DNA from 3 places in the Peribacillus sp. NPDC096540 genome. Region 2 is predicted to be linked to each of the others. Evidence: riboswitches for the same ligand, from Rfam matches in the RefSeq annotation. Region 2 holds a riboswitch; each other region holds the start of a gene.
What was found. Region 2 has a riboswitch for cyclic di-GMP ahead of ACQKMR_RS03920 (anti-repressor SinI family protein). Riboswitches for the same ligand answer to the same signal wherever they lie in the genome.

Region 1 (7,401 bases), on a different contig from region 2:
TTTTTTGATGAAACCTCCCAGAAGTTTTCCATCACTGCTAAAAATACCGGTGATGTAAAAGATCGCCCTGAAATTGAATTAGGGGGTACCGGAGATTTTTTTGCTGCGTTAAAAATGAGCAGTAACAATGAAGGGACTGGCGGCACAATAGGGGAAAATGCAACGATTACTTATAATGGACTGGACATTTCCCGACCTTCGAATACGTTTCAAATCAATGGAGCAGAAATAACGGTTAAGCAGAAAACGATGGATACCGTCACATTCTCATCAACGGCTGATGTGGATTCCATCTTGGACACAATCACTCAGTTTGTGAATAAATACAATGAAATCATTAAAAAGGTTCAGGATAAAACGGGTGAAGCGAAATATCGCTCCTTTACCCCGCTTACCACTGAGCAAAAGAAGGCAATGACAGAAGATGAAGTGAAGATGTGGGAAGAGAAAGCGAAGAGCGGAACGTTAAAAAGTGACTCGACACTAAAAAGTCTTCTAACCACAATGCGATCATCTCTATACACCTCGGTGGATGGGATCACAGGTAAAAACAATCTCAGCAGTTTGGGAATCACTACGACCAAGAATTATTTGGAGGGCGGTAAATTAACGATTGATGAGGACAAGCTCCGGGCAGCCATTAGTGAAGATCCAAATGCGATTTATGATATGTTCATGGCCAATGGAACGGAGAAAAGCGATAAAGGCCTCGCGCGCCGGTTACGGGATGATATAGAATCATCCATGAAGGTGATTACTGAAAAAGCCGGAAAAGCTGGATATGTTAATAACAATTTTACAATCGGAAAATTGGTTGATGGGCTGGATAAGAAGATTTCAACATTTGAAGCAAAGTTAACGAAATTGGAATCGCGCTACTACAATCAGTTCACAGCTATGGAAAAAGCGATTCAAAGGGCAAACAGCCAAAGTGCATCGTTAGCATCTTATTTTAGTTAAGGTAAGCCGGAAAGGGAGATAAATATGGCGATAAATAATCCATATCATTCGTATCAACAGAATTCAGTCAATACAGCATCTCCGGGAGAGCTTACATTAATGCTGTATAATGGCTGCCTAAAGTTCATCATGCTTGGGAAGAAAGCCATTAAAGCTGGTAATATCGAAGCGAAGAATACGAACATCATTAAGGCGCAAAACATAGTCCATGAATTGATGGTGACGCTGGATATGGATGTCGAAGTATCCAAAGAAATGATGAGTCTGTATGATTTCATGAATCGCCGTCTGGTAGAGGCGAATATGAAAAATGATGTTGCTGCCTTGGAAGAGGTGGAGGGACTCGTTACTGACTTCCGTAATACTTGGAAGGAAGTAATTCAGATGAACAGGAAAAAACAGTTTACACAAAGCGGTCAAGTGTAATGATCATTCAAACCTTTCATGATTTGACTGTTGAATTAATTGCCGTTCTGGAAGATAGGACGATTGCAGAACGTGATGATAAAATAGAAAGGGTCACACAGCTGATTGATCAGCGAGATGAACTTCTTTCTCAAATCAAACCGCCTTTTACTGGTGAAGAGCAACAGCTTGGCCGCGCAATAATGTTGCTTAACCAACAGGTCGATCGCTTGCTGAATCTTCAAAGGCTGGAGATAAAGCGGGACATCCAGGAAATAAATAAGAAGAAAAAATCATCTAATAAATACACGAACCCGTATGAAAGTCTATCAGTAGATGGCATGTTCTACGATAAAAGAAATTAGATATTAATTAGCCGTTTAAATTCCAAACGGTATTAATGTTAAATATTTTTTAATTTTTTGTAAATATTAAGGGCTTAATTTTTTCTTTATAGCGTTACATTTGTTATAATAAAGCTAGGGCAGACATCAACCCTTTCCAAACCTTCCGACAATTGTTTCATAATTTCGACATATTTCGTGATGTGTTTCTAAAGGAAACCGGAGGGGTATTGTAGAATCTAACTGTATAGTCTTAATTTAAGGAGGACTCACTTTATGAATTACAACGTACGCGGTGAAAACATTGAGGTAACTCCAGCAATTCGAGAATACGTCGAAAAGAAAATTGGCAAGTTAGAACGATATTTTAACAATACACCAGATGCAAATGTGTTAGTGAATTTGAAAGTGAACAATAATACATCCAAGGTCGAAGTGACGATTCCAATGCAGAATTTGGTTCTTCGCGCTGAAGAGGAAAATGCGGATATGTATGCTGCCATTGACTTGATTAATGACAAGCTTGAACGCCAAATTCGTAAACATAAAACGAAAGTCAATCGTAAATTCCGTAACAACTTATCTACAACTCCTGAGGCGTTCGCCTTTAATACGGAAACTGATGAAATGGTGGACGAATTTGAAGATGATACTGATATTGAAGTAGTCCGCAATAAGCGCTTTGATTTGAAGCCAATGGATAGTGAAGAAGCGATTCTGCAAATGAATATGCTTGGTCACAGTTTCTTCGTTTACACCAATGCGGATACAAATACAACGAATGTTGTGTACCGTCGTAAAGATGGGCGCTACGGATTAATTGAACCTAGTTAATATGAATCTATAAACAAAAGCACAACCCAGACTATGGGTTGTGCTTTTTAAATTTTACTTCTATCCATTGCATGTCCATTTAGACTAAGGAGTTCTATAGTTCTGGAAAAACAACCATCAGTTTCAACCAAAGAGGTCAATGATTGTTTATTTTTCATTCCCTTTTCATTCCTGATTATTTAGCTGACTAATTAGCAATTCGATAAGTGTCTTTATAATAAGTAAATTCTTCTGTTGAAAGCGAGGTATCAAATATTATCGATTAACTGGTTGGTCTCTGGGAATTTCATTGTTCTCTAAAAAATACAATGAAGTACGGAAAGTATAATATTTTCTTTAAAAAGGCACTTTTGTTCTTTAATAAGATAAATGGGTATTTATACTCGTTTGAATACTCCCCTATTGTACTGCACTTGAATTAAAGTTCTTTAAAAAGAACAAAAATTCATTTGAATAAAACATTTGATTATAGTGCATAGGGAGTGGATTATTGTATCAGGAAAATTGCTATACATGCCATAGGGCGTCTTTTAGAAGTGCAGAATATGGCAACTTGTCCGACCTGTGGTGAGGACTTGTCTGCGCAAAAAGCTTTTGATGCACTTACAATGGAAAGAATTAATATGCACCATCGTTTGAATAAGAAGGGCAATGTTTATTATTTTGTAAAAAAACGAACATGAAACATTGGAACCATCTTGCTTTGTACATAAAATAGACAAAAACTATCATTAATTTTCTTGATTTTGTAATATTTTGTCGATAAAAAGTTGTATATTGTGGTAAATTAGCGACATAAAATAGCAATATTTGGAGTCGATATTAGCTATAATAAGATACTAAATATAGTATTTGTAATAATTACCCTGACAAAGGCAAACTTAGCGAAAGGTGAGGTCGCAAGGCATAGGTCTAAGGTTGCTTGATACTAAGATGGACTGGTCTGCTTAAAATACATACAAGTAGTATTTTAGGAGGATAAAAGAGGTGGTTTAAGTGAAAGTGGATCAAGAATGGGTGAAGTTGATTGCAGAAGCTAGGAAATTGGGTTTTAAGAAAGAAGAAATTAGTGCTTTTTTACAAAAAGAGAATCTTAATGTGTCAATAGAGGAGAACAATGAAAACTAAGAATCAAAAAATGATTGAAAAAAACATCCCTATAAACAGTTGATTTACAACATAGCTGTCTATAGGGATTATTTTATTGTGTGAAATTCTATCAAGACTAGTTTGATAGAGCAGTACTATTTATGTTTGTGTAGATAGTTTAGAATTTATCTATTCTTCTTTATCTTTTCTCCATTTATTAAACTCAATGAACTCTCTGAATTGTTGTTTAGAAACGCCAGAATTCATGGCTTCCTCAACAATTTTCATCCAGTCAGTGTCCAAGGATTCCTTATTTGGTACATCGTAAAGAAGGGCATCTACAGGAATGTTAAGTACAGCGGAGATTTTTTCAAGAAATTGAATAGAAGGATTCGTTTGTAAGTTCCGCTCGAGCGAACTTAAGTATGACTTTGCTACTCCGGCTTTATCGGCTAGTTCAGTCATTGACATTTTCTTTTCTTCTCGCAGTTTTTTTACACGTTCACCAATCAACAATACCACCTCGAAACATGTTCTATTTATCTTCAATTTATAAGTTTTAAACCCACATAAAATCACAGGAATAGGAAGCCTGAAAAGCTAGATTACTTCAACTGACTATCAGTATAGAGGGACCAAAAATATCTATTAATAGAAGGTTGTGTTTAATCCGCATTTTCGTTTGTCTTGTTAAAGACTCATATGAAAAGTGGGGGAATGTGTAAGGTACTTTTGATACTTCCCTCTATTTTAACAGCTCTACCCCTCTTTTATCCATTGTTTTTCGTAAGAATTGAATTCAGGTCCATAGACATAGAGTGACATGAAGTTGTACCTCTAGAATAGAAGTGTTAAAATTAAGCTTGGATTAGTATTAACAGAAGGTGTGTTTCTTCTTACTTATATGAATGTGTTATTGAATGATCATTACCATAATAGAGGAGCGTTATTGAATGCTTAATATATTAAATAAAGTTTTTGATCCGAATAAGCGAGAAATTAAGCGTCTGGAAAAAGTCGCTGATCAGGTCGAAGCGCTGGCTGATGAGACAGCTGCGTTATCGGATGAGCAGTTGCGCGCCAAAACAGAGGAGTTTAAGGAGCGCTATCAAAACGGGGAAACCGTGGATGATTTGCTTGTTGAAGCTTTTGCAGTTGCGCGTGAAGGGGCAAAACGAGCTCTTGGTTTGTATCCTTACCGTGTTCAAATCATGGGTGGGGCATCCCTTCATGATGGAAACATCTCCGAGATGAAAACGGGTGAAGGTAAAACATTAACATCAACCATGCCGGTTTATTTAAACGCTCTTACTGGTAAAGGTGTGCATGTCGTGACTGTCAATGAATACTTGGCGCACCGTGATGCAACTGAGATGGGTGTATTGTATGATTTCCTGGGTTTGACTGTCGGGTTGAATTTGAACAGTCATTCTAAAGAAGAAAAACAAGCCGCCTACAATGCTGACATTACTTATAGCACGAATAATGAGTTAGGCTTTGATTACTTGCGTGACAATATGGTTTTGTATAAAGAACAAATGGTACAGCGCCCGTTGCATTTTGCTGTCATCGATGAAGTCGATTCAATTTTGATTGATGAAGCGAGAACGCCTTTGATCATTTCTGGTTCAGCGCAAAAATCAGCACAGCTTTACATCCAAGCAAATGCTTTTGTGAGGACGTTACAAAAAGAAACGGACTATACGTATGATGAAAAGACAAAAGGTGTTCAGCTGACCGAAGAAGGTATGAACCGTGCTGAAAGAGCATTTAATATTGATAACTTATTCGATATCAACCATGTTACCTTAAACCATCATATTAATCAGGCTTTGAAGGCGCATGTTTCCATGCATTTGGATGTGGATTATGTTGTTCAAGAAGGCGAGATTGTTATCGTCGACCAATTCACTGGCCGTTTAATGAAGGGCCGCCGTTACAGTGAAGGTCTTCATCAGGCAATTGAAGCAAAAGAGGGCCTTGAAATTCAAAATGAAAGCATGACTCTAGCGACTATCACGTTCCAAAACTATTTCCGGATGTACGAAAAACTTTCTGGTATGACAGGTACAGCTAAGACAGAGGAAGAGGAATTTCGTAATATCTACAATATGAATGTTATTGCGATTCCAACAAACCGGAATATTGTTCGTGATGACCGCGCCGATCTTATTTACGCGTCAACGGATGGGAAATTCCGCGCTGTTGTGGAAGACATCGCTGAGCGTTATACAAAAGGACAGCCAGTGCTCGTTGGTACTGTTGCCATTGAAACGTCTGAAGTCATTTCTGCGTATTTATCCAAAAAGGGTATACCTCATGATGTTTTGAATGCAAAGAATCATGAGCGTGAAGCAGAAATCATTGCGAATGCAGGTAATCAAGGTTCAGTTACAATCGCTACTAATATGGCTGGCCGTGGTACGGATATCAAGCTTGGCGAAGGTGTCAAAGAACTTGGCGGCCTTGCTGTTATCGGTACGGAGCGTCATGAAAGTCGAAGGATAGATAACCAGTTGCGTGGTCGTTCCGGTCGTCAGGGAGATCCTGGGATTACTCAATTCTATTTATCAATGGAAGATGAACTGATGCGACGCTTCGGTTCGGATAATATGAAAAGTATGATGGCACGTCTTGGAATGGATGATTCACAGCCAATTCAAAGTAAAATGGTGACGAGAGCCGTTGAATCCGCTCAGAAACGAGTGGAAGGTAATAACTTTGATTCGCGTAAACAATTGCTTCAGTATGACGATGTCCTACGTCAACAACGGGAAATCATCTATAAACAGCGTTTTGATGTGATGGAAAGTGAAAATTTACGTGAAATTGTTGAGACGATGATTGAGGCATCCATTCAGCGTAACGTTGCTGCATTTGCTCCAATGGGTGATGAAGAAGGCTGGAACTTACAAGGTCTTGTCGATTACTTGAATGGTAACCTATTCAATGAAGGTTCAATCACTATAGAAGGTTTAGAAGGAAAAAATGAATCGGAATTGGTTGAATTTATCGTAGGTAAAGTGAAAGAAGACTATGATCAAAAAGAAGCAGAGCTCTCAGAAGATCAAATGCGGGAGTTTGAAAAGGTTATCGTTCTTCGTGCGGTTGATAGCAAGTGGATGGACCATATCGATGCTATGGAACAATTGCGTCAAGGGATTCACCTTCGTGCTTATGGTCAAATTGACCCGCTTCGTGAATACCAATCGGAAGGTTTCGCAATGTTTGAAGCCATGATTGCCTCCATGGAAGATGAAGTCGCTAAATACATTATGAAAGCTGAAATTCGCAATAATTTAGAGCGAAAAGAAGTCATAAAAGGACAAGCGGTCAATCCGAAGGAAGAAGATGGAGGGAAAGTGAAGAAGGCTCCAGCCCGTAAAAAGGAAGAAGTCGGACGAAATGCCTTATGTCCATGCGGCAGCGGCAAAAAATATAAGAATTGCCATGGTAATTTAGCCTAAAATTAGGTGTATAATGATATGAGAGACGGTGTAAGAACTTGCCGCCTCTTTTCATGTTTAGTTTGCGTAAAGCAATATTTGCATATAGTATGAAGAGGTTTATTGGTACTGAAACACATCCCTGTAAAGGGATTTTTTTAACATACTTAATGAGGTGAAGAGAAATGGAATTAGCAGAAATTAGAAATGAACTTGAACGAACCGCGCAACGATTAACGGACTTTAGGGGGTCTCTTTGACTTAGATGAAAAAGAGGCACGAATCGCACAGCTAGAAAATGAGATGACACACCCTGATTTTTG
Region 2 (7,401 bases):
TCACGGGTATTTCTGTTACTTGTTTTTTTCTTCTCGTAATAAACTTTCCAAGGTTCATGCATGGTTTCTCAACAAATAGATACGCCAATGAAGATAGTAAAAAAGAAAAGAAGAAGGAAAAAATTAAAATCAAGCCGGTTGGCAACTTATCATAAAATAAGTACATGAATGAGAATAAGGAAATGAGATGATACAAATACAGACTATAAGAAATTTTACCGAGAAGAGTAAGTATTTTAGACCTTAATAATGATGAAAGTTTTAAGGAAGATATGCTCATAATCATAAAGATACAAACTCCACACGAGACAACATAGTCCCTGAAAATATAATTATTTAATAAATCCACTTCACCAATTATTCCTTCGTACATAAAACAAATAACTGCGATTATTAATAGTACAATTTTTACAGTTTTTTTCATTTTAAAAGTATAGTTAAAAAGGTCATGGCGATACTTCGCTAATATTGCCCCCATTAAAAAAAGAGTCATATAGTGAAAACTTAAAAGACTGCTAGTTATGTTCAAACTAGAACCAAACAAATATAAAATCATAGTTGATGAAAAACTTAAAAAAACGAACCAGAATATGGAGTATTTAAGCTTTTTGCGTATAAAAAAAAGAATCAAAAATGGAAATGTGATCGAGATCCTCATTTCGTGAACAAGAGACCATATTACATTGTTATAGGCGTCTGTATTGTAACTTCCGATAAACAAAAGATGGTGTAATAAAAGAGCAGGTGTGTCTGAAACGGTCCAGGATTTACTAAACCAGTTACTAATAAAAGGCATATCAATATAATGGGTTAAAAGCATTTTAGCCAATATAGCTATGCTGATAGCTACTAGATATGGTAAATAAATTCGAAAAACTCGTTTTATTAAGTATGTAGGATAATGGAATTTAGCATTATTAATAGATAAATACAAAACAAAACCACTTAATACAAAGAATAGAATGACAGACTCATTACCACTACTGAAAAAAAGGCGAAGAGGAGTTTCCTTGAACAAATAGACATTGAAGGGACTGTTTGAATCATACCGATAACTTTCATATGAAGGGTATATCATCATATAATGTCCAACTAATACAATAAGTGCAGCTAATCCTCTTAATGAGTCAAATTCCTCATATCTACTATTCATATTCCCCCTCCATAAGAACCGTTTTTTTATAATATAGCATTTGTTCGTTATAAAGTATAGTTAGTTCTTTAAAACAGACAAACACAGACAAAAGTAGACAAAAAAAGTAAAAAATGGAACGCGGTATCCTGATCTATAAGCTCAATTATTAGGGGAAGTTTGGTTTTTATATAATGATAGAGTAAACACTGTTCCTCGATTACAAATAATTCTTAATGAGTAAAACAGACACTAGAGATGGTATATAGCATTACCTTTAAATTTGAATCTACAAGGAAATTCCGGAAAGCTGGTACATTTCAATCATCTTGAAATTTTTAATTTAATAAACTTGAAAGAAAATGTTACTGGCCAGTTGGCATTTAGTGAGGTTTATTTAAGGGATAATACAGTTGTTCTTTAAAAGTAAGTTTCAAGTAAATGGGGGACGGATAAAACCGTTTATGTCAAAGGTTTATATAATAGTAGTTTTTTTATGTTTAGTTTATGAAGGAAGGGAATTGGTTATAGCCTGTCATTAGACTAAAGAATATAGATCTTAAGATTATTAAGAAGACATTTTAAATTACTTACTAATATTACCTATTAACATTTGTTAACATAATAAGTATAATAAATCTCAATATAGTAATTGAAAAGTAAGGGCCAAAACCACAAAACTAAGGCATTTGCTAGGATAGCTGGGTTACTGCAATATGGATGAAATTGGGGTTAAGTAATCAGAAAATGGAGATGTCTTCATTAAAGTTTTTAACCACCATCGTAAGTAGATCTTGTAAAATATTCAATACTCCTGAGAACGGCAAACCTATTGAAAAGTAGGGACGCAAAATTACAGGTCTAAGGCTATGCTAAGACGGCTGTGTTACCGCAAATAGGGTGAAAAAGAAGATATGCAAAAAAAAATTGATGCAGAATGGGTTAATTTAATTTTGAAAGCAAAAAGTTTAGGTGTTTCCATTCAAGAAGTGCGAAATTTTATTCAGAATGAACAGAACTTGAATAATCAGCCCCGCAAGAATTGGAATTAGAAAAATAAAAAAATATATCTACTTTGAATGGCTGTTATTCAGCCTTTTTTTTATTTAAAAGCTTGCGGATGAAACGATCTTTTATCAACAAAATTATTCATTTCCGTGCGCTGATACCTAAGTGTTTCTTAGATTAGAATAATATATTGTTATTTCCCTATAGTATAGATCGGAAATTGTAAGTACTATTATTTCTATAGAATATTCGGATATAATTAGATATATTTCCTGACTGGAATGTTCCGATACTAAAACTTTCAATAAGTAGTATAGTAATATTTAATAAAAGAAATGATTATCAGTATATAGCACTATTATAAGCGCTTTCTTATATCAGCAAAAAGTTTCTAGTTTAATCAAATTGCAGCCCTAAAAACAGTTCCTTAGCAACAGATAGGGATAGGAAACTTTGTAGAGGTGAATGAAACCTTTGTCCATTTAATATGGTAATTGGTATTATGAAATATTTTGAATGAATGAACTTTATATGATTTATAGTAGACTATATAGTAAAGATCAGATATTAATTTATGAAATGCGGCTCATCAAAAAAATAATGAATAATACAGTTAATATTTTTATGAATTTGACGATACTATAAAATAAAGAAAAAGCTAAAAGGACTTTGCGAAGACGATGTCAAGCTGCCATCAAAATACAAGAAGAATTTGATGACAAAAAACAAATTTATTACGTTCGAGGAAGTTTATGAAAAGAAAGAAGCAAGAAAATTTTCATTGGGACTATATTACCGTTAATTGACTTTTTTTATCGGTCAATTGTAACGGGTGTTTTCAAAAAGGCTGAGAAATCAGTCTTTTTTTGTTTTACTTTTGCTGTTTATTGATATAAATAATTAGATGAATATATGCAACTATTCTTTCGCTGATGTTAGAGCTCATTTTTAATAATCCTCAAATTTTTCATTATTCCGACACTTCTTTATCAAATGTCATAATATTGTTGGATTCATTCACTATTAATGTATATTACGCTTGCTAATACACATACTATATGTGATTATCAATTAAAAGAGCTATATTCCTTATTTTAGAAAAATAGGTTCAGGACAATTGTTTTACATAGTGGCTCTATTCATATTGGAGTGGATATTCTAATGAGTTTTATTGATATATTAATAGATACCTATACTAAAGGAGAGTTTCAGCAGGATGTTACAGTAAATGAGCTTGTGGAAGATCTTAAGGAAAAACTAAGCGGTATCATTGAGGAACATGATAGTATATAATCCGTAAGTTTTGTAAGTGGTTATTCCCAGCTTTCGTTCGGTTTTTTAACGGTGGGTGTTTGGCGCACTTTTGTAAAAAACAGCATAATTACGTTTTCAGGTGCTCTTTTGTGTGTCCTTTTTTATGCTAGTGCGGACGAACTGCATCAAAAATTTACAGGTGGACGTACCCCTTTGTGGGAGGATGTTATGCTTGATACATTTGGTGGATTGCTAGGCATTCTATGCTTTCTTATAATAAATCGACGGCGAAAGCATCATTGAACGATTGCCCCTTTCTTTTTACTTAAAATCCTTATAACTAAGAAATCTCCCAAGATACCGTACCGATACAAATACTTAAGAAGTATGTCTAGCAACATGCTTCTTTTTTATCGTTTTTTTCATATATATGATAGCAATGACCCTTGTGAAGGTGATGAAAGGTGAAAAGACAAAATAAAAGTCCAAAAGGAATATTGGCAAGTTTGCTCCTAGTTTTAGCTGTAGGAGGTTGTATCATTTTTCTTTGGCCGAGTGGCTCTGTACGCTTGGTGGAGGATTTTTATGAGTATGAGAGTGGGGCGGAGTTCGGGAAGTCATGGGATTTATTAAGTTCTGAAATGAAGCTGCGGTTCCCAAATCGAGGCGATTATGTGCAAAATCGGACCCATGTTTTTATGCAGCATATGGAAGTGGAAACCTTTCAGTATGATGTAGGGCGATCTAAAAAAGTGAAGAACTGGAGCCTGGCTAAGGACGGAAAGGTGCATAAAACTGCCTATAAGATTCCTGTAACACAGGTCTTCGATTCTCGCTTTGGCGTGTTTACAATAGAACAGGATTGCTATGTGGTAAAGGAAAAAGGCGAATGGCGTTTGTTATGGGATTATCGTTTTGAATAGATTCCTCTCCTTTTTCGAGGTTTATAATTGTTTTAATTATTGAAAATGGAGAGGGCATATCCCTAGAAAATCAACAGTTTTCCTTCTCATGAAACATATTTCATTTTAGAGCGATCACTGATAGCTTTCAGAATAAACATTTTGTCTTGTTTACTTAGCATAGTCCAACTACCTGCCTTGATTTTCATACAATACACTCCTTTTGTTTTATGTTATAGATTAAGAATGATAGTTAACATGATTCGTGTCCAAAGAATAATAGTGTCTAGTTATAAAAATGGCTCAAGAGGAAGAAAGGAATATTCAACTCATACTAGATTATACCGTCTTTTTACGCCTAATAAACAACAAAGATTCCAACAAATCTCTACAATTGATGTCCGTTTTTTGTCAGAATATTGGACGAAGAAAATGAAAAAGCTGTCTGGATGCGGTTCCAGACAGCTTTTTCATTATTTATTATTTTATGGCTAAATGTTCTTTTAAATCGGCTTGAACTTTTTCTCTTTCTTCTTCCGACACAATATAATAGTAGATTCCGTCGATTTTCGTTCCAGTGCCATTTATGGATGATTCGGAAATGTCTTTGCTTGCGGCCCGATAGTTCTTTTGGATGTCCATCATGTCATCAAACGTCAAATTTGTCTGAACATTTTTACTTAGTGCACCGAAAACTTCATCGTATTTCGTCAACGATGAAATGCTTGCGCCTTCCTTGATAACAGCCTCAATAATGGAGCGTTGTCTGGATTGACGGCCAAAATCACCATTTGGATCATCATGTCTCATTCGTGCATAACTTAGCGCATCTTTCCCATTAAGGGTAAGCGTACCTTTTGCGAAATGAACACCATCAGAACTGAAGTCCAAATTATTTTGCACAGTCACACCACCGACTGCGTCAACGATATCCTTAAAGCCTTCCATATTGATCTTCATATAGTAGTCAATCGGAATATCGAGGAAGTTCTCGACAGTATCCATCGACATTGCCGCGCCGCCAAATGCAAACGCGTGGTTGATTTTATCTTGTGTACCGTGCCCGACAATCTCGGTGCGTGTATCACGCGGGATGCTCAGCATTTTAACCGATTTCTTTTGTGGATTTACTGTTAAGACGATCATTGTATCTGAACGGCCTTTGTCGCCATCTCGTTCATCGACACCGAGCATGAGCATGGAAAAGGGCTCCTGATCTGATAGGGCAAGGTCTTTTGTTCGTTTATCCGTGGTACGGTCTATGGGTGTATGCATCGTTTCTACAGTTTTATTTAGGGCATTCCATACGGAGTAGGCAAAGGCTCCACCGCCTAATATAATAAGAAGGACGACAATTCCGACTACTTTCAGCCATGTCCGTTTCTTTTTCTTCTTTTTTTCGTTTCTCATATCTTACTTCCTTCCTCGTTTTGTAATCACTTAGTCTATTATATTTAATTTCAGTTTAAAAGAATAGTTTATTTTGTTATTTTATAATACCTTTGACAATTTTTGGTGTCTCTGTGTACTATGTAACTAACACAGTGGTGAAGGGGTTGAGAAGTTGAATTCGTTTATAGGATTGATGAAAAAGGAGTGGCTGATTGGGAAAAATGCTCTGCTCTGGCTGTTGGCTGCACAGGCGGGTTTAGTGTTAATTTCTTTTTTAGTATCCAGGTATTGGGAAGTTGCAGGTCTTTTTTATATGAGTACATGGTTGATCATGATTATGCAACCGTTTATTATGATCTCTCTGATTTTTGGATGTTTGAATTCTGACGGGAAGACACAGTTGTGGATTTACAATCCTCAGTCGTCGGCGATTTTGCTTGGAAGTAAATTATTGACGAGTGTCCTGTTTCAGGTGGCTTCGATATTATTTGCCTGCTTTTTAGTTTTTGTGGCTTTAAGGGTCCCAACTAGTTATTTTCATGCAGACTTTCAGCTGGAAAATATGGTGGGGCTTGTGGGTTTGTTTAAGATAGGCGGGTATATGATGGTGGCTGGTATTGTTATTGCCGTATTGATGATGTTTTTATGGGTGGTATATCATGCGCTCGCCCGGGTTCATTTTATTAAACATCTTCGTTGGCTGTTTGTTTCTGCTCTTTGTATAGGGATGATTATGCTTCGGGATAGGATTGGGAATACGGCCCTTTATCAGAAGCTTGATGATATCTGGATTATACCTGCGATTAGTGGTTCTTCGATGAATATGTCTGAATTCAAGTTGGAGTTTTATCTAAAAGGTGGAGGGAATATTTCACTTTTGACAAGCGGGTTGGATGTTATTGGATTAGTGTTATTGTTCCTCGCGGCATGTTGGCTGCTAGACCGAAAGATTGAGGTGTGATTGATGTCAGAGGATTTTCATGCATCAAAACCAATTTATTTACAAGTAGCCGATCGAATTTGTTATTCGATTGTGCGTGGAGAGATAAAAAGCGGCGAAAAACTGCCATCAGTTCGCGAAATGGCTGTTGAGATGGGGGTCAATCCGAATACGATTCAGCGTACCTACGCCGAGATTGAGAGGGATGGAATTGTGGAGACGAGAAGGGGGCAAGGTACATTCGTTAAAAATGATCCGGCGTTGATTGCTTCACTGCGTACCCGGATTCAAACCGAAGTTATTGAAACGTTCGTTGAAAACATGAAAGAAATCGGCTTGTCCAGAACAGAAATGTTGGAAGCGGTACAGCAATTTTTGATGAAGCAGGGGGAAGCAGAATGATGATTGAACTGCGTGAAATAACGAAAAAGTATGGAAGCGTCGTTGCCCTGGATAATGTTTCGCTCACGTTTGAAGTGGGGAAGATTTACGGGGTGTTGGGAGCGAATGGAAGCGGTAAGTCGACCTTGCTCAAACTGATTGCTGGTCTGGTGAAACCGGATCATGGTGTGGTGACGGTCGAAGGAGTAGTGGTGAGTAGGAGGATTGCCTCGGCAGTCTCTTATTTAACTGAGCTTGATTTTTTCTATCCTAATTTTACGGTCAGTCAGTATATTGATTTTCATACATCGCAGTTTGCTGATTTTAATCGGGATAAGGCAATCGAAATGCTGGCATTCATGAAGTTGGATGTCCGGAAGAAGGTACGCTCG
Region 3 (7,401 bases), on a different contig from region 2:
TATAAGGTCAACCAGTAAAATTACTGGTTGACCTTTTTTAATAGATTCTATTATATCAGCAGCAAGGGTAGGACGTACGGGTGCGTGGGACATGATTCAGTGAACTAAACTGTCCACCCTCCTTGTAGAAACATGTTTGGGGCTGGTTGGGACGTAGATCTCTTATCATCCGAAAAAACTCGTTGTACGCTGGAATCGACCCTATTGTTCACTCATCTGGTAAGTTTACGGCAACAATTAATCTTATTACTAAAAGAGGCTCGAGCAGACTACGTCATTCCCTGTATCTTGCCGTTCTGTTTCCTTATTCGATTAAAGCGCCCTTTAATTGACAATTACCATATTAAAGTCCTCCTTTTTAATGTTGTTTTCTGTATAATAGTCCTTATTGTTAATTTTTCAGGAGAATCCAATGAATTTTATTTATATTAATCAAAACATATTAGATAATCTCTTTTATATCTTAGTAAGTATATTGATTTATTCCACTATATTAGATCATGGCAAAAGATTAAATCAGTATCGCAAGGCCCTTATTACTGCTTGCATGAGCATTCCAATTATATTATGTATGAAGTTTCCTATTTATATAGATGAATACTGTGTCCATGATTTCAGGCAAATTCCTTTTATAATAGGGACACTTTATGGTGGTTGGCCTGTAGGGGCTGCCCTCTTTGTAATAATATTAACTCTTAGGTTTGCTTTTTATGGTTTCAATTTCCTTACGTTAATTGTTTATATTGTTATATTTATTATCACGGCTCTGTTTTCTTCAAAATTCAATACTTTTAATAGAAAAAATAAGCTAAATAGCTCCATACTATTAATTTTGTTTCTAGGAATCCTAACCAGCTTTATTTCACTCGTTATGTCTGATTATTTTCGAATAACGGAGGCGTATGTATTTTACTTTATTATCCTCCCTCCTTTCATTATCGTTTTGGCTGTATATATCATGGAAATTTTAAAAGATGCGATTTTAATCCGAACACAAATGATAAGGCTTGAAAAAATGGAGGTAGTCAGTCAGCTTGCTGCAAGTATTTCACATGAAGTTAGAAATCCTTTAACAGTTGTAAAGGGTTTTGTTCAACTGCTAAAGGCTCCTGATCTTACTCAAGAAGTAAAAGAACAATATATACAACATGTTGTTAGAGAGCTTAATAGTGCAGAATCAATTATTAGTGAATACTTAGCATTTGCAAAACCTGCAATCGAAAAAGTGGATAATATTTTAATAAACCGTGAAATAGGAAATATAATTGAAATGATAAAACCATTAGCTAACATGAATTTAGTCAATATATCAGAACAGTTAACTCCAGGAATTACCTGTGGGAATATTCAACATTTCAAGCAATGCTTCCTAAACCTTATTAAAAATGGTATAGAAGCTATGCCAAACGGCGGGGAACTTAGTATTGTTTCCTATGTAAAAAATTCCGACATAATTATCGAAATAAGTGACAATGGAATAGGAATGAACAAAGAACAAATAAACCGTTTTGGTGAACCTTATTACAGTTGCAAAGAAAAGGGTACAGGGTTAGGATCAATGGTAGCTGTGAAGACAATCCAAACGATGAATGGAACACTTAATATAAATAGTGTTTCGAATAAGGGAACAACTATTACAGTAACACTTCCTGTTTGTCATGAGATTATTCTAAAAAATAAGTAATGAATCTAGTTTGGTTAGTGATAGAACGGGTCAAAATATCATGTTTACTCCTCTACTGAGTGGGAATACTATTTACTGTAAATATATTCCTATGATTTGAGGGGGACATTTTAACATGCTTGATGCTAAGACCATAGAAATCGTTCAGTCAACTGCACCTGTTCTTAAGGAACATAGTAAGCCAATAGGTAAGAGATTTTATGAATTACTATTTTCAAAAGCGCCTGATTTGTATAACCTTTTTAACCAAACCAACCAAAAAAGAGGAATTCAACAGGAGGCCTTGGGGTATGCGGTCTATGCCGTCTATGCCGCAGGTGAACATATTACGAACCTTGAAGATAAAACCTGTTATTAAAAGAGTTACTGAGAAACATCGTGCCATAGGGGTCATGGCTGAACAGTATCCGGTCGTAGGTGAAACGTTGCTTCAGGCAGTAAAAGATGTGTTGGGTGACGCAGCCACAGATGAAATCATAGAGGCATGGGGAAAGGCTTATGGGTATATTGCAGATGCCTTTATTGATATTGAAAAAAACCTCTATGAGGAAACAGAACATCAGCTTGGTGGATGGGAAGGATATCGAAGCTTCAATATCGATAAAAAGATAAAAGAAAGTGATGAAGTAACTTCCTTTTATCTAAAGCCTGCAGACGGAAAACCGATTGCCTCCTATCATGCTGGGCAATACCTAACAATTAAGGCGGAAATTCCCGGCGAGAAATATACGCATATACGCCATTACAGTCTTTCGGATTCACCTGGTAAGGATTACTACCGAATCAGTGTTAAACGTGAAGATGCCCATGGAGATGCACCATCTGGAATTGTATCTAACTATCTACATAGACAGCTGCAAGTTGGAGATACGCTGCAATTCTCTGCTCCTGCAGGTGACTTCGAACTTGATAACACAGATTTACCTATCGTTCTAATTAGTGGCGGTATTGGAATTACACCATTGCTTAGCATGTTAAATACCATTATAGAAAAGCAACCACAACGTCAGGTTACGTTTATCCATGCAACAAGCAACAGCCAAACACATGCTTTTAAAGAGCATCTGCAACAAATAGCAAATGATCATCAACATATAAAATCATTTGTCGTCTATGGTTCACCAACTGAAGCCAATCGGACCTCTCAACAATTCGATAAAGAAGGATACGTGGATTTAGACTTCCTGCAATCTATCGTTCCATCAAAAGAGGCTAATTTTTATTTCTGCGGACCTATTCCTTTTATGGAAGCAATCAATGGGGCCCTAAATCAATGGAGTGTATCAACAGACCATATCCATTATGAAGTATTTAGTCCACTCGCTATTTTAGGAGAAAAATAAGTAAACTGAATTTGTTTGAATAAAAGGATCTTTGGAAGGTCCTTTTTTTATTGCCTATAAGAACAAGCTGGTTAGAACAGTTCATTTCAAAATGTAGCTTTGAAAAAAAGTTTGATCAAAAGATACACCTGAACCCGATAATCACAGGAGATCGAGGGCTGCACAGTTTCTTGCTGGTTTGGCAATCAGTGATCCCGATAAACGAATGCTTCGCGATTTTCCGGCGCTATGGGAAGTGACTAAGGATTCGAAATTTGTTACTGCTCGGCATAGTTTACAATCGATATGGAAGGTGGGGTTAGCTGGGCCAGAGCAAAGAGAAATGCTGCTCAACCATATTATTGAACGTTTCAAAAATGGAATGAACGAAAAACATTATACCTTGATTCGATACGATATAATTGTAGGTTTAAAAAAATTATACGATGAAGTCAAGGATGAGCATATTAAGGAAATAGCAATGGAATTGATTGAGTCCGAGGAAGATAGTAAATATCGAAAGAAATATTTGTCCGCCTGGAAATAAGAAAATCCGAAATCCTTTCATTATTAAGACTCGGTTCATTATAAACATCGTGACTTTATTGCGAACCTACACAAAATCAATATAAGTAAAATTAAAGGGAAGTCTTGATTTACTATTTATTAATAAAGTCATTAACAGAAGAAGGAGAAAGTATTATGAAGAATAACGAAAGCGATCTCCCGACAGGATTAGCTAAACCTGCACAACGAGCACTCGCTGGGGCTGGGTACTTGCAGCTTGAGCAGTTTACTAAGCTAAGTGAAGCAGAGGTCTTGCAGTTACATGGTATGGGACCTAAAGCATTGGAGCAAATCCGTCGTGCTCTTGCCGAGAAAGGGTTATCGTTCGCTAACGGTTAACTCTTTGTTGTACTTGTTATATAAGGATGGGAGATACTCCGGTGTCTCCTTTTTTTGTTGCGAGCAGGATTATCGAAAAAGGCATCGAATAGTAGGTTAATGAACATAAAATAAATCAAGTGAGGGTGAATTTGATGGGAGTGCAAGCAGAAAAGATCTTTGTAAACTTGCCTGTTAAAGATTTGAATGCCTCAATAGAATTTTTCACAAAAATCGGCTTTGAGATTAACGAGCAAATGACCAATGAAAATGCGACGTGTGTGGTTATCAGTGAGTCTATATATGTCATGTTATTGGTTGAAGATTACTTTAAAACGTTTACCAAGAGGGAAATTCCGGATACAGCAAAAAGTACGGAAGCAATTGTGGCATTATCGGTTAAAAGTAAGGAAGAAGTGGATGAGATCGTGAATAAAGCCCTGGATGCTGGCGGAAAGCCTTTTAATGAGTCCATCGATCATGGCTTCATGTACGGTTGGAGTTTTCAGGATATAGACGGACATCTTTGGGAGGTATTTTACATGGATGAAAGCGGATTTAATCAAAATTAAATCTAATGCAAGACACAATCCTTCACTAAGGACTGTGTCTTTTTTTGAGTTAACATGACTGCCTGCGTGTTAAAGTATAAAATAACCATTTATACTTATGATACAATATAAGGGAAAATGTAAAGGCGGGTACAAAAAGTGACGACAATTTACGATATTGCAAAAAAAGCGAATGTTTCACCAATGACTGTATCGAGAGTAATTAATAATAAAGGAAATATCAGTGAAAAGACTAGAGAAAAAGTAGAAGCTGTTATAAAAGAGTTAAACTATATACCAAATTCAGCTGCCCAAAGTTTGAATATTAAAAAAACTAAGTTACTTTCATTAATCATAACGGATATCACAAACCCCTTTTTTACAAAGGTTGCAAGAGGCGCTGCGGATAAGGCTAATCAAATGGGATATCAGCTTATTTTATGTAATACAGATGAAAACTACGAAAAAGAAAGTGAATATATCAATGCATTAATTTCAAAAAGGGTAGATGGCGTAATTATTGCTCCTACAGGCGATCAATCGACCAAAAACTTAAAGAAACTTATTAAAAACAGAATCCCATTTACATTAATAGATAGGAAAATTGAAGATGTTTCGTGTGATAGAGTACTTGGAGATAACTATGAAGGGACAAAATTACTTCTTCAGCATTTAATTGATTATGGTCATAAAAGAATAGCAATGGTTCATGGCCCACTTACGATTTCCACTTCGAAAGAGCGGTATCAGGCGTATATTGAAACGTTAAAAATTAATGATTTAAACATAGAACCCGCTTTCCTAGTAGAGACTCATTATAAACAAGAAAAGCAATGGAATGGAATTGCTCATTTGGTTAATGTTTCTCCTGCTGATCGTCCAACAGCTATTTTTGCAGCAAATAATTTCATTGCCATTAAAATTATAAAAAGTTTACGAGAAAAAAAGATTAAAGTTCCAGAAGACATTGCTGTCGTTTGCTTTGACGATTTAGAATTATTTTCAGACTTTGATCCTTTTTTGACTGTATCTTCGCAGCCTGCTTATGACTTCGGATATTTAGGAACACAATTAGTGATTGAAAGAGTAGATGAAGTCGGTCCTGCTGATTATCGAACAATAAATTTAAAGCCTGAATTGGTAATCAGAAAATCATCTGGAACTCCTATAAAATAATAGGAGTTTTTTTATTTCTAGCTCTATTAACGTCTGCTTCGGAGATTTGTACAATGAAAATCTGACCTAAAACCTAATAGAAGGTGGGATTTTTCTATTTATTCAAATTCTGTACATGAATTATTCAAGTAATTCAGCACCGTAAGAATTATCAATTATGCAACGCCAGGTACCCGTAGAATCCTTTTTAAAAACATAGGTAGCCATTCTTTCCATTGAGAACGCCGAATCAGTCTTTTGATTGGCACTCAGTAGGGCTTTTGCGACAACTAATGCCGTATCACCTGTTTCGATTATTGCCATCTTTTCTTGATTAACAATTAAACTATGATTAAAATAATCGGCGATGGCAACGAATGCCCGACGTATTTCTTCTTTTCCTTTAGCTAACGTTCCAGGTTTTACAACTAAGGTAGCATCCTCTGAATAGAAATCCATTAATTGATCGAAATCTTCATTATTTATTGCTCTGTCTGCATTCTTTATTACTTGTTCTAACTCATGATTTTGCATATTTGCCCTCCTATTCTTTATCTTATCTAGCGGTATTAATGAGTATATATACCTAGACTATGATAATAAAAATAATTACCGCAGCAACCATCCTATTCATTATCACTAAAGCTAATTATTATCTATTTTATAGTTTAATAAAGTTAAAAATATAAAATAGGCGCTAATGTGGTCAGACAGAAAGCTTAGGCCTACTGCCTACCCTCTAATAAAAATCCCCTAATTTCCTCTAACGGTATATCTACTTTGATAGCCATTTGAATGAGTTCAATCCATTCTTTATCTAATTCTTTTACTCTGTCATTTGTCTGAAGTAACATTCACTATTCCTCCGTTGAAGAGGTAGCCCAGCTATCGTAGTCAATCTGACCTTAGACCTGTTAGCTTTGCGTCCTAACCTTTCGATTTGTTTGCCGTTTACTCATTTTATTATAGTTATATATTACTATCTAGATAGTGCTAATGTTGTCGTAAATTGTAGAATGTATTTATTATTGTTTAAAAACTAAAGGTAATTGGATTGGGTAACTTTTTGAATGACAATAAAGATAAGTTGTTTAAAAGCCCATGTACTTATTCTAAAAAGATTGTGAAATACGTGAAGAGAATTTCTTATTTAAATGAAGGAAACGCCCATTTTTAATAGAATGTAAGACTTTAATAAGAGGAGGATGATCAGTTTGGAGAGAAGAGCTCTACAGGTGTCTACATTACCAGGATACGAAGAAGAAATTGGCCGGTGGCTGTGGTGTTTAGAAGATGTTCGCCGTACTCTTATAACAGAATTAACTGGGGTCAGCCAAAGTATACTCGACACAAAAAGTGATGAAAGACAAACAATTGGCTCGTTACTATATCACATTGCCTTGATCGAGGCAGATTGGTTATATGAAGAGGTCCTTGTTACTGAATGGGATTCGGAAATACGCTTGTTGTTTCCGTTAGAATGCCGTTCTGAAGATGGAGCATTAACCCACATGGAGGGACAAACTTTAGAAGAACATTTTTACCGCCTTAATAAGGTACGTGAAGTTTTTCTTTCCCACTTTCGTTCAATGGACTTAACGGATTGGCGTAAACCGAGGGTACTTGAACAATATGATGTAACACCTGAATGGGTTGTGTACCATTTGATTGAACATGAATCACATCACAGAGGGCGGATTTTCCAATCGCTTAGCAAATTACGGAATGATTAAGATGTTAATGAGAGGGAACTTTTTTTCTCTTTTGAATTAACGGACTAGCTTCAGTTAATTATCAAGTTGCA

Region 1: it holds a riboswitch for cyclic di-GMP, as region 2 does, so the genes downstream of both, sinI (DNA-binding anti-repressor SinI) here and ACQKMR_RS03920 (anti-repressor SinI family protein) in region 2, are expected to answer to the same signal.
Region 3: it holds a riboswitch for cyclic di-GMP, as region 2 does, so the genes downstream of both, ACQKMR_RS19690 (anti-repressor SinI family protein) here and ACQKMR_RS03920 (anti-repressor SinI family protein) in region 2, are expected to answer to the same signal.

What each region holds. Positions count from the first base shown of each region.
Region 1 is NZ_JBNNTG010000001.1:152,103-159,503, forward strand. It holds gene ACQKMR_RS00650 (flagellar hook-associated protein 2) at 1-960, shown strand, start outside; gene fliS (flagellar export chaperone FliS) at 985-1,386, shown strand; gene ACQKMR_RS00660 (flagellar protein FliT) at 1,386-1,730, shown strand; gene hpf (ribosome hibernation-promoting factor, HPF/YfiA family) at 1,986-2,543, shown strand; cyclic di-GMP riboswitch class I at 3,408-3,493, shown strand; gene sinI (DNA-binding anti-repressor SinI) at 3,540-3,671, shown strand; gene ACQKMR_RS00675 (helix-turn-helix domain-containing protein) at 3,822-4,145, opposite strand; gene secA (preprotein translocase subunit SecA) at 4,586-7,099, shown strand; one part of gene prfB (peptide chain release factor 2) at 7,264-7,326, shown strand; one part of gene prfB (peptide chain release factor 2) at 7,328-7,401, shown strand, end outside.
Region 2 is NZ_JBNNTG010000003.1:21,201-28,601, forward strand. It holds gene ACQKMR_RS03915 (acyltransferase family protein) at 1-1,153, opposite strand, end outside; cyclic di-GMP riboswitch class I at 1,945-2,026, shown strand; gene ACQKMR_RS03920 (anti-repressor SinI family protein) at 2,047-2,184, shown strand; gene ACQKMR_RS03925 (hypothetical protein) at 3,302-3,433, shown strand; partial or broken gene ACQKMR_RS03930 (VanZ family protein) at 3,482-3,697, shown strand; gene ACQKMR_RS03935 (hypothetical protein) at 3,859-4,317, shown strand; gene ACQKMR_RS03940 (LytR family transcriptional regulator) at 4,777-5,706, opposite strand; gene ACQKMR_RS03945 (hypothetical protein) at 5,861-6,649, shown strand; gene ACQKMR_RS03950 (GntR family transcriptional regulator) at 6,653-7,030, shown strand; gene ACQKMR_RS03955 (ABC transporter ATP-binding protein) at 7,030-7,401, shown strand, end outside.
Region 3 is NZ_JBNNTG010000025.1:72,112-79,512, reverse strand. It holds partial or broken gene ACQKMR_RS19730 (transposase) at 167-296, shown strand; gene ACQKMR_RS19725 (ATP-binding protein) at 413-1,684, shown strand; partial or broken gene hmpA (NO-inducible flavohemoprotein) at 1,800-3,027, shown strand; partial or broken gene ACQKMR_RS19715 (hypothetical protein) at 3,158-3,553, shown strand; gene ACQKMR_RS19710 (DNA-binding protein) at 3,709-3,912, shown strand; gene ACQKMR_RS19705 (VOC family protein) at 4,047-4,463, shown strand; gene ACQKMR_RS19700 (LacI family DNA-binding transcriptional regulator) at 4,602-5,618, shown strand; gene ACQKMR_RS19695 (YybH family protein) at 5,739-6,131, opposite strand; gene ACQKMR_RS19690 (anti-repressor SinI family protein) at 6,323-6,451, opposite strand; cyclic di-GMP riboswitch class I at 6,470-6,556, opposite strand; gene ACQKMR_RS19685 (DinB family protein) at 6,812-7,330, shown strand.